DNA from 2 places in the Micromonospora sp. NPDC047521 genome. Region 2 is predicted to be linked to the other one. Evidence: riboswitches for the same ligand, from Rfam matches in the RefSeq annotation. Region 2 holds a riboswitch; the other holds the start of a gene.

Region 1 (5,780 bases), on a different contig from region 2:
AGCGCGGCGGCCACCTTCGCCACCGGGTTGCGGCGGGCCAGGGGAGCGTCGGGTGCGGCCACCGGCTCGATGCTGATCATTTGTGGTCGTCCGGGGTGGGGTGAAGTGTGACCGTGCGGTCGGCGAGCGCCGTGACGAAATCCGCGTCGTGGGTGACGGTGACCACGCCGTGCCCGGCGTCGCGCAGGTCGGCGAAGAGATCCACCAGTTCCTGCCAGGTCCGCCGGTCCTGACCGAAGGTGGGTTCGTCGCAGATCAGCAGGCGGGGCGCGGTGGCCAGGGCCGTCGCGACGCTGAGCCGCCGCGCCTCCCCGCCGGAGAGGGTGTACGGGTTGGCTGCCGCGAGCCGCGCCAGCCGCAGCCGGTCCAGCAGTTCGGTGACGATGTCGTTGACGGCTGTCTCGGTTTGGCCGGTGCGGCGCGGGCCGAGGGCCAGCTCGTCGAAGACGCTGCCGGTCACGAACTGGTGCTCCGGGTCCTGGAAGACCGACCCGATCCGCCGGGCCAGCGCGGGCGCGCGCCAGCGGTGCGGGGGAGTGCGGTGATCCGATCCGGCCAGCTCGCCGGACGCGGTGACCCGGCCGGTGCCCGGCTTCAGCAGCCCGCCGAGCAGCAGGGCCAACGTCGACTTGCCGGCGCCGTTCGGCCCCCGCACGGCGAGCGCCTCGCCGGCGCGTACCGCCAGGTCGGTGGGGCCCAGCCGGGGTGGCAGGCCGAGCCGTTCGGCGGTGAGCAGCACCTCGCCGGGGCCGGTGATGGCCGGCCGGGGTGCGACGGGGTGACCGGGCACCCAGACGCCCTCGGCGGCGAGGGCGGCGCCGTGCGCGGCGAAGACCGCCTCCGGGGGCCCGTCGGCGCGGACCCCGCCGCCGGGTTCCAGGACCACCACCCGGTCGACAAGCGGCAACGCCTCGGCGACCCGGTGCTCGACGAGGATCAGCGTGGTGTCGGCGTCCAGCGCGCCGGCCACCGCCTGCCTGACCAGTGTGGCGCCGGCCGGGTCGAGGTTGGCTGTCGGCTCGTCGAGCAGCAGCAGGCCGGGCCGCAGGGCCAGCGCTCCGGCCAGGGCCAGGCGTTGCTGCTCACCGCCGGAGAGCGCTGCCGTGTTGCGGTCCCTGCGGTACGGGAACCCGACCCGGCGCAGCGCCTCGTCGACGCGGGGCCAGATCTCGTCGGTGGGTACGCCCCGGTTCTCCAGCCCGAACGCCACGTCGTCGCCGCTGCGGGCCATCACCAGTTGCGTCTCCGGGTCCTGGAAGACGATGCCTACGCGTTCCCGAGCCTTGCGGGGGTCGAGTCCGTCGATCTCGACGGTGCCCTCCTGCTCGCCGGAGTCGTCGGGCAGCAGCCCGGCCAGCGCGCTGAGCAGCGTGCTCTTGCCGGCTCCGGAGGGACCGAGCAGCAGGACCCGTTCGCCGTCCTCGACCCGCAGGTCGACGCCGCGCAGGGCCCAGGCACGCCGCCCCGCGTGCCGCCACCCGAACCCGCGCAGCAGTACCCCGCCCACCAACCCCACCCCCCATCCCGTCCTTCACCCGGTGATCAAGAGGTTCGCGTCAGCAATCGGCGCCACGGTGACGCGAACCTCTTGATCAACCCGCGCGGGCGCGTGGCCCTGTGCGGGCGCCGCCCTGTGCGGGCGTTTCAGATGAGGGCTCGTTCCTGGGCCACCGGGAAGCGGTCCAGGGCGCCGGTGTTGGCCAGGGCGCGGGTGAGCAGCCAGCCGCCGGCGCCCGCGATCACGGTGGCGCTGACGATGGTCAGCAGCGCGTACGGGATGCGGTAGTCGCCGAGCGCGTAGTCGACGTTCCAGACGAAGAAGTCGAAAAGCGCGGCGCTCAGGCCGGTGAGCGCGCCGGCCAGCACCGCTGTCGGCAGGCGGAACGACCGGTACCGGAAGGCGGCGAACGCCAGCTCGGCGCCGATGCCCTGCACGATGCCCTGCGGGATCACCGTGCCCGCCCACTGGCTGCCCAGCAGCGCGGAGAGGACCGCCGCCACGGTCTCGCAGTAGAGCGCGGCGCCGGGCTTGCGAATGACCAGGCCGCCGATGACTGCCGGCATCAGCCAGACTCCGTAGAGCAGGGTCTGCGCCGGCGGGAAGAAGGCGAACGCCCCCTCGGTGGCGCTCCAGACCAGGCCCCAGGCCCAGAAGATGACGCCGAAGGCCACCGCGATCACCGAGGCGACCACGATGTCGATGGTCCGCCAACGGTTGGTGGTGTTGTCCATGCTGTGCTCCCAGTTCACGAAAGAGAACCAGGCAAGACGCACGCCGCGTCCGGTGGCACCGGACGGCGGCGCGGCTGGAGGTCGACCGAACTCCCTGCGCTGGCATTACCCAGATCAGGTTCGAGGGTCTGCGGGCGTACCCGCACTCTCAGCGCTGTGCGCTCCCCTGTCGGATATGAAGTTGTCTCGCTGACGCTAGCACCGACAAGGGGTGCCAGCCCAGCAGGGCGTTCACCGGACGTCGGCGTCCTGCCGGCCGGACGCCGGCTGGGTAGGCTCACGATCATGCGGGTCGACGCACGAGGTCTCACGTTCGAGGTACGCGCCGGTGGACCGCCGGACGGTGAACCCGTCCTGCTGCTGCACGGCTTCCCCCAGCACAGCGGCGAGTGGGACGACGTCGTGCCGGCGCTGCACGCGGCCGGGCTGCGTACGTACGCGCTGGACCAGCGTGGCTACTCGCCTGGTGCCCGGCCGGAGGCGGTGCCCGCGTACCGGATCCCCGAACTGGTGGCCGACGTGGTGGCGGTGCTCGACGTGCTCGGTCTGGACGCCGTCCACCTGGTCGGTCACGACTGGGGTGCGGTCGTTGCCTGGGCGGTGGCCGCCGGGCATCCCGAGCGGGTCCGCACGCTCACGGCGGTGTCCGTGCCCCATCCCGCGGCGATGGCGCACGCCCTGCGTACCGACAGGCAGCAGAAGGCGCGCTCGTCGTACATGGCGCTGTTCCGGATGCCGGGCAAGGCGGAGAAGGTGCTGCTGGCCCTCAACGCGACGGCCCTGCGCAAGATGCTCGGCGGCGTGGGGGACGCGTCCCGGGTGGACCGCTACGCCGACCCGATGCGGGAGCCGGGCGCGCTCACCGCCGCGCTGAACTGGTACCGGGCGATGTCCGGCTCCGACCTGGCCGGCGTCGGTCCGGTCGGGGTGCCCACCACGTACGTGTGGAGCGACAGGGACGTGGCGATCGGCCGCGCCGCCGCCGACGCGTGCGCCGCCAACGTCACAGGCGACTTCCGCTTCGTACCCCTGACCGGGGTGACCCACTGGATCCCGGACGCCGCGCCCGGCCCGCTCGCCGAGGCGATCCTGGCCCGGGCCGGCGGAACGGCCTGAGCCGTGCCGGTCGGAGACGCATAATGACGACGGACACCGGCGGGCCCGGCACCCGGCGCTCGATCGCCGCGCAGCTGCGCCTGCTGGGCGTACGCCCCGGGTCGACGGTGCTGGTCCACGCCGGGCTGCGCCAGCTGGGTTTCGTCTGCGGTGGGCCGCACGCGGTGGTGCTCGCCCTGCGCGACGCGCTCGGCCCGGACGGCACGATCGTGGTGCCCACCCACACGCCCGAGAACAGCGACCCCGCGCAGTGGCGCAACCCACCCGTGCCGGCGGACTGGTGGCCGCTGATCCGTTCGGAGATGCCGGGCTTCGACCCGGCGGTCACGCCGAGCCGGTTCATGGGTGCGCTCGCCGAGATGGTCCGTGGCTGGCCCGGTGCCCTGCGCAGTGCGCATCCGCAGGTGTCGTTCGCGGCACTCGGGCCGGCCGCCGAGCAGGTGGTAGCTGGGCACACCTGGGCCGACATGCTCGGCGAGGGCTCGCCGCTGGCCCGGCTCTACGAGCTGGACGCGGACGTGTTGCTGCTCGGTGTGGACCACTCCGCGAGTACCTCGCTGCACCTGGCCGAGTACCGCTGCCCGGGCTCGCCCCGTGAGCGGGTCGGTGCTGCGGTGTGTACCGCCGACGGCGGCCGCGAATGGGTGTGGTGGCAGGACGTACGGCTCGACGCGGGCGATTTCGCCGCGCTGGGCACGGACCTGGAGGCCACCGGTGCGGTTCGCGCCGGACCGGTCGGCGCCGGGACCGGCAGGTTGATGCGCCAGCGGGCGGCTGTCGACTTCGCGGTGCACTGGCTGGCCCGCAACCGGACGACGGAGGACGCATGACGGTGAGTGCCGAGGACTACCTGGCCGTGGTGACCGAGACGATCGGCCGGGTGGCCGCCAGTCAGCGGGAGGCGGTGGGGCGGGCCGCCGACCTGATCGCCGACGCGGTCCGCGCCGACGGGGTGGTGCACGCGTTCGGTACCGGCCACTCGGAGGCCCTGGCCATGGAGATCGCCGGGCGGGCGGGCGGCCTGGTGCCGACGAACCGGATCGCGCTTCGCGATCTCGTGCTGCTCGGCGGCGAGCCGGTTGACCGGCTCGGTCCGCTGCTGGAGCGGGACCCGGCGGTGGCGCACCGGCTGTACGAGTTGGCCCCGGTGCGGCCGACCGACGTGTTCGTGCTGGCCTCGAACTCGGGGGTCAACGGCGCGATGGTGGAGTTCGCCGCCCTGGTGAAGGATCGCGGCCACGGCCTGGTGGCGATCACCTCCGCGCAGCACTCGGGCCGGATGACCTCCCGACACCCGTCCGGTCGCAAGCTGGCCGACTTCGCCGACGTGGTGCTCGACAACGGCGCCCCGTACGGCGACGCGACGCTGCCGCTGCCCGGCGGCGGTGCGGTGGGCGCGGTCTCCTCGATCACGGCGGCGCTGCTGGCCCAGCAGGTCACCGTGGAGGTGGTGGCCCGGCTGCTGACGGCGGGGGAGCGGCCCCCGGTCTACCTGTCGGCGAACATCCCGGACGGCGACGCGCACAACAACGAGTTGGAGGCCCGGTACGCGGGGCGGATCCGGCGCGGCTCCTGAGGTCGGTCCCGTCGAGCGCGTCCGGGCTGCCGTGAACTTGTTTCGCGCTCCGGCGGGTGGGGCATTGGCGTTGCTGCCGACGGCTGGAGCCGTCGGCAGTAGCGTCTCACCGGAGGTAGCGCGTGTCGAAGGAGACCGAGAAGCAGCGTTGGCAGCGCAACTTCGCCGACCTGTTGCAGGAGTTGCGGGTCGCCCAGACCGGCGTGCAGATCCTCTTCGCATTCCTGCTCACGTTGCCGTTCAGCAACGGGTTCACCAGGACCAGCGAATTCCAGCGTGACGTGTACATCGTGGCGTTGCTCGCGGCGGCCGCCGCCACCGCCATGATCATCTCGCCGGTGGCGTTCCACCGGGCTCTGTTCCGGCAGGGGCGTAAACCGGAACTGGTGCGGTTCGCCCACCGGATGGCCACCGGCGGTCTGGCCTTCATGCTCATCGCGATGGTCAGCGCGGTGCTGCTGATCACCGACTTCGTGCTGGACCGGCCGATCGCCTTCCTGCTCAGCGCCCTGACCGGGCTGTGGTTCCTCGTGTTCTGGATGATCCTGCCGTTCGCGCGGCGCAACTGGGGTGAGGACGACATCGACGACGATGACGACGACCCGGACGAGATCGCCGGTCGCTGAACGGACGCGTACGGCCAGAAGCCGATCTTCACGCAGCGCTACCCCTGGGTAACACCCGGGGGTAGCGTGGCGTTGAGGCGTACACCGACGCAGCCGCATCGAGGTTCGAGGGGGCAGCCGTGACCACGACGCAGGACGGCCGACCGGCACCGGACGGCCCCGACTCCGAAGCCGCACCCGGCGCCGCCGGCGCCGCCGCCCCGTTGCCGGCAGAGGCCGGGCAGGTCTCC
Region 2 (5,780 bases):
ACGCCCAGGGATGGGCCGTAGCCGGGCTTCGTGTTCGTTGGCCAGATCGGGGAGACCGTCGCGTAGTGCTCGGTGGTCAGGCGGGCCAGTTCGGCTTCGTTGTGGCAGGAGCGGCCGACCAGGCTGTGGGGCGGCGGCGGGTACGGGCCGGCGGCGGGCAGGTGGACGGCGTCGCCGCCGAGCGGGTCCGGGCCGGCCACGATGAGGGTTCCGCCGACGTCGGCGAGGATCGCGCGCAGACCGGCGGCGAGTGCGGCACGCTCGGCGCGGGGCAGGTCCTTCTCCCGCAGCACCACCCAGCGCACTCCCCCGGCTGCCGCCCCCGCCACCACCAGATCGAGCGGGCCCCGCGCAACCAGCCGATCGGTGAGCAGAACGACCCCCGACGGCACCGGCCCGGTCACAGGTCCGGTCTCCCCTCGTCTGGGGTGGATCCGAGAGCGTGGAAGCGGCGGGTGATCCGGCCGGCGCCCGCCGCCAGGCGGCCCGCCTCGACCGCGTACCGCATCGCGGTGGCCATCGCCACCGGGTCGGCGGCCCGGGTGACCGCGCTGGCCAGCAGCACCGCGTCGCAGCCCAGCTCCATGGCCAGGGCCGCGTCGGACGCGGTGCCGATGCCGGCGTCCAGGATCACCGGCACGTCCACGCTCTGGCGGATGAGTCGGATGTGGTGGGGGTTGCCGATGCCGAGCCCCGAACCGATCGGGGAGCCGGCCGGCATCACGGCGGCGCAGCCCACGTCGGCGAGCCGGCGGGCGAGCACCGGATCGTCGCTTGTGTACGGCAGGACGGTGAACCCGTCGGCGACGAGCTCCTCGGCGGCACGCAGCAGCTCCACCCCGTCGGGCAGGAGTGTCCGCTCGTCGCCGATCACCTCCAGCTTGACCCAGTCCGTGTCGAACGCGTCCCGGGCCAGCCGGGCCACCTTCACCGCCTCGGTCGCGGTGTGGCAGCCTGCGGTGTTCGGCAGCAGCCGAACGCCGCAGCGGTCCAGCAGGTCCAGCAGCCCACCGCCGGTGCCGGGGGCGGTGTCGACCCGGCGCAGGGCCAGGGTGACCAGCTCGGTCCCGGAGACGCGGATCGCCTGCTCCAGCACGTGCAGGTTCGCGGCCCCGCCGGTGCCGAGGATCAGCCGCGACCCGAACGTCTCCCCACCCAGTTCGAACGTCACGCCGCTCACCCGCCCTGCGCGGCGGTGAGCACCTCGACCCGGTCACCGTCGCGCAGCACAGTGACCGGCCAGCCGGCGCGGGGCACCACCTCGCCGTTGACGGCGACCGCCACTCCCCTGTGCTGCGGGGCGATGTCGCCGACGAGGTCGGCCACCGACGTACCAGCGGCCACGCTGCGACCGGTCCCGTTCACAGTCAACTCCACTGGTCCCCCTCCATCGTCCGATCAGGTCCGAAGCCGGCGAACCGGTCCGCTCCGAAGGGCGCGAGCAGCGGATCGGGTACGCCGGTGAGCACCAGGTCCGCGATCAGGTCGGCGGTGACCGGGGTGAGCACGATGCCGTGCCTGTGGTGCCCGGTGGCGGCAAGCACGTCCGGCCGGCCGGGCAGCGGCCCGAGGACAGGCGCGTTGTCGGGGGTGCCGGGGCGCAGGCCCGCGGCGGCCTCGACCAGGTCGTACTCGGCCAGCTCGGGCAGCAGGTCGACGCCGGCGCGGAGCAGCCGCAGCACGGCACCGGCGGTGACTGTGGTGTCCGTGCGCTCCTCGACCGTCGCGCCGAGCACCACCTCGCCGTCGGCGCGGGGCACCACGTACACCTGCTCGCCGTCGGCGTACCCCCGGATGACGTGCCGGAAGCCCGGCGCGACGCCTCCCGGCGCGCGCAGCCGGAGGATCTGGCCCTTCACCTGCCGCACCGGCAGCCCGGTGAGCGCGGCGGCGCCGCAGCCGGCGGCGACCACTGTGACACGTGCGTCCAGGTCGGACAGTCGGCGGACCGGTCGCGGCACGAGCACCGCGCCGGCCCGCTGCGCGGCCGTGCGCAGGGCCGGCACCAGCAGCCGGGGATCGACCTGGTGGTCGGTGGGCGCGAGCGCCCCGCCGCGCACCCTCGGCGCGAGCGCCGGCTCGCGGTCGCGCAGACCGCTTGGCAGCAGCGGGGTCACCGGCAGACCAAGGCCCTGCTGGTACGCCCAGAGTCGCCGTGCCTCGGCCAGGTCGTCACCGGTCAGGCCGACCAGCAGGGTGCCCTCGGTCCGGTAACCGAACTCGACGCCTGTCGCCTCGGTCAGCTCGGCGGCGAACGCCGGCCAACGCGCGGCGGACGCCAGCAGCAGCCCGGTCAGCTGCCGCTCACCGAAGTACGCCTCGGCGACCGGGGAGAGCATGCCGGCGGCCACCGCCGAGGCCCCCGACCCGGAGGCCGGATCGTGCACCACCACCCGCAGCCCTCGGGCGGCCAACCGCCAGGCGACGGACAGCCCGATCGGCCCGGCCCCCACCACCGCCACGTCGACGGCGGTGCCGTCGCCTGTCACGCCAGTGCCCGCAGCAGCTCGGCGGTGGCGCGGGCCGGATCGGCGGCGGTGGAGATCGCACCGACCACCGCCACCCCGTACGCCCCGGCGGCGAGCAGCGCCGGCACCCGGGCGGCGGTCACCCCGCCGATCGCGATGACCGGGACGTCGACCGCGTCGGCGACCGCGCGTACCCCGTCTGGGCCGATGGGGTCGGGCAGTCCCGTTTTGGTGCTTGTGGTGTGGCACGGCCCGACGCCCAGGTAGTTGGCCCCGGCGACGACAGCGTCGACCGCGCTCCTCGGCTCGCGGGCGGTGGCGCCCAGCACGCCGGTGGGGCCGAGCACGTGTCGGGCGGCGATGACCGGCAGGTCGTCGGCTCCGACGTGGCCACCGGCGGCACCGGCCGCGAGCGCCACGTGCAGGCGGTCGTTGACCAGGCAGGTCGCCCCGTACGGCGTGCACAGCGCCAGGACCGCACGGGTCAGCTCGTACGCCTCGCGGTCGGTGACGTAGTCCTCGACGCGGACCTGCACCACCAGGTCGGCGCGGGCCTCCGTGAGGGCGGCGCGGACCACGCCGAGGGGGTCGCACCCGGGCCGGGTGTCGGTGATCAGATGCAGTCGTCCAAGGGACGGCACGGCAACGCTCCTCCCTGCGCCGGCATTACCCGGATCAGGTTCGACGGTCGGGGGCTGTCAGCCCCCCTCTCAGCCCGGTACACCGGGCTCCCGTGGGTTACTTGCGTGTCACCGTACGACAGATCCGCCGGCCTGCCAAGGGAGGGGCCGACGGCCGGCTACGGCCAAATCGACAGGGTGCTTTCTCCCGGTCCTGTTCGGAATGTCGCCCCCTGTTGCAGAACCGTTACCCGCCGGCATCTTGCCGGACATTGATCCCCGCGAACTAATTTGTTCAGCGATTCGACAAAATGCCGGCGTGGACGCCCTGGCACGGTGTCCCCGACCGGCTCCACCTGGGACGGTCTTCGGCGAGCCGGCCCCCGCGTATTCCTGTCCACTGCGACATTGGAGGCGGCGTGTCCCGTTCTCGTCGTGCCCGAAAACCCATCACCGCGACCCTCATCTCCCTGGCCCTCGCGTCGACGACCCTGCTCGGGTCCCCGGCGCAGGCGGCCCCCGCCGCCGCCCAGATCCCCCCGCGCGACGCGCAAGCCGCGACCCCGGTGACCCAGGTGGCGCCGAAGGTGCCGAAGGCCGCCGCCGCCGATCCCTACTCGGTGCTGGTCTTCTCCAAGACCGCAGGCTTCCGGCACGACTCCATCCCGACAGGCGTCGCCGCCATCCAACAACTGGGCGCCGCCAACGGATTCACAGTGGACAACTCCGAGGACGGCGCGGTATTCACCGACGCCAACCTGGCGAAGTACAAGGCGGTGATCTGGCTCTCCACCACGGGCGACGTGCTCAACGCCGACCAGCAGGCCGCCTTCGAGCGGTACGTGAAGGCCGGCGGCGGTTACGTGGGCATCCACGCCGCCTCGGACACCGAGTACAGCTGGGCCTGGTACGGCGACCTGGTCGGCGCGTACTTCGCCAACCACCCCCAGAACCAGCAGGCCACGGTCAAGGTGGAGGACCACGCCCACCCGTCGACGGCCGAGCTTCCGGACCGCTGGTCCCGGTTCGACGAGTGGTACAACTTCCAGACCAACCCCCGGCCGGACGTGCACGTGCTGGCCAGCCTGGACGAGAAGAGCTACACCCCGGGCGCGGGCGCGATGGGCGCCGACCACCCGACCGCCTGGTGCCAGGACTTCGACGGCGGTCGCTCCTGGTACACGGGCGGTGGGCACACCCGCGAGTCGTACGCCGAGCCCGAGTTCCTCAAGCACCTGCTCGGTGGCATCCAGACGGCGGCCGGCGTGGTCGACGCCGACTGCGGCGCCTCGAAGACCTCGAACTTCGAGAAGGTCGCCCTGGACAGCAACACCAGCAACCCGATGGAACTGGACATCGCCCCCGACGGGCGGGTCTTCTACATCGAGCGCGACGGTCGGGTGCAGATCGTCAAGCCGGACACCGGCAACACCGTCACGGCCGTCGACCTGGACGTCTTCACCGGCAACGAGGACGGCCTGATCGGCATCCGGCTCGACCCGGACTTCGCCACGAACAAGTGGGTGTACCTGTACTACGCGCCGAACGACGGCGTCACCCGGAACCTGCTGTCCCGGTTCACCGTTACCGGCGACACCATCGACCTGGCCAGCGAGAAGCAGGTGCTGCGGGTGGACACCCAGCGCAACACCTGCTGCCACGCCGGCGGCAGCATGGCGTTCGACAGCGCCGGCAACCTGTACCTGGCCACCGGTGACAACACCAACCCGTTCGAGTCGAACGCGTACGCGCCGCTCGACGAGCGGCCGGGCCGCCAGGACTACGACTCGCAGCGCACCTCCGCGAACACCAACGACCTGCGCGGCAAGGTGATCCGGATCCACCCGGAGGACGACGGGACGTACACCGTTCCGGCGGGCAACCTCTTCGCGCCGGGCACCGAGAAGACCCGTCCCGAGATCTACGCGATGGGCTTCCGCAACCCGTTCCGGATCGGCACCGACCCGAAGACAGACACGCTGTACGTGGCGGACTACGGACCGGACGCCAACGCCGACAACCCGAACCGGGGCCCCCGGGGTCTGGTCGAGTGGAACGTCGTGACTCCCGGCAACTACGGCTGGCCGTACTGCACGGGCACGAACGAGGCGTACAACGACTACACGTTCCCGTCGGGCCCGAGCGGTCCGAAGTTCGACTGCGCCGCCCCGGTGAACAACTCGCCCAACAACACCGGCCTGACCAACCTCCCGCCTGTCGTCCCGGCCACCGTCGACTACGGGTACGCCGGTGACGCGCGTTACCCGGAGATCGGCGGCGGTGGCGCGCCGATGGGCGGCCCGGTCTACCGCTACGACGCGGACCTCAACTCGACACGCAAGTGGCCGGCGTACTACGACGGCAAGGCGCTGCTCGGCGAGTGGAACCAGAACAAGATGTACACGATGCAGATGACAGCCGACGGCAAGTCGTTGGTGGACATCAACCAGTTGCTGGCCGGCATGACGATGGTCCGGCCGATGGACTTCGAGTTCGGCCCGGACGGCGCGCTGTACCTGATCGAGTGGGGCAGCGGCTTCGGCGGCAACAACGACAACTCGGGCGTCTACCGGATCGACTACACCGCCGGTGACCGCGCGCCGATCGCGGCGGCGTCCGCCAACCCGACCTCGGGTCCGGCACCCTTGACCGTGGCCTTCTCCAGCGCCGGATCCCGGGACCCGGACGGTGG

What was found. A riboswitch is a leader RNA that binds a small molecule or an ion and turns the genes downstream of it on or off. The one in region 2 is predicted to bind thiamine pyrophosphate.
Region 1: it holds a riboswitch for thiamine pyrophosphate, as region 2 does, so the genes downstream of both, ACZ6N8_RS08050 (ECF transporter S component) here and thiE (thiamine phosphate synthase) in region 2, are expected to answer to the same signal.

Annotation. Positions count from the first base shown of each region.
Region 1 is NZ_JBVJGN010000003.1:93,090-98,869, forward strand. It holds gene ACZ6N8_RS08040 (energy-coupling factor transporter transmembrane component T family protein) at 1-80, opposite strand, end outside; gene ACZ6N8_RS08045 (ABC transporter ATP-binding protein) at 77-1,507, opposite strand; gene ACZ6N8_RS08050 (ECF transporter S component) at 1,645-2,232, opposite strand; TPP riboswitch at 2,306-2,410, opposite strand; gene ACZ6N8_RS08055 (alpha/beta fold hydrolase) at 2,518-3,348, shown strand; gene ACZ6N8_RS08060 (AAC(3) family N-acetyltransferase) at 3,372-4,178, shown strand; gene ACZ6N8_RS08065 (sugar isomerase domain-containing protein) at 4,175-4,924, shown strand; gene ACZ6N8_RS08070 (DUF6328 family protein) at 5,047-5,550, shown strand; gene ACZ6N8_RS08075 (acyl-CoA dehydrogenase family protein) at 5,670-5,780, shown strand, end outside.
Region 2 is NZ_JBVJGN010000010.1:112,536-118,315, forward strand. It holds gene ACZ6N8_RS21865 (thiamine phosphate synthase) at 1-404, opposite strand, end outside; gene ACZ6N8_RS21870 (thiazole synthase) at 401-1,180, opposite strand; gene thiS (sulfur carrier protein ThiS) at 1,177-1,377, opposite strand; gene thiO (glycine oxidase ThiO) at 1,368-2,489, opposite strand; gene thiE (thiamine phosphate synthase) at 2,486-3,109, opposite strand; TPP riboswitch at 3,104-3,213, opposite strand; gene ACZ6N8_RS21890 (ThuA domain-containing protein) at 3,508-5,780, shown strand, end outside.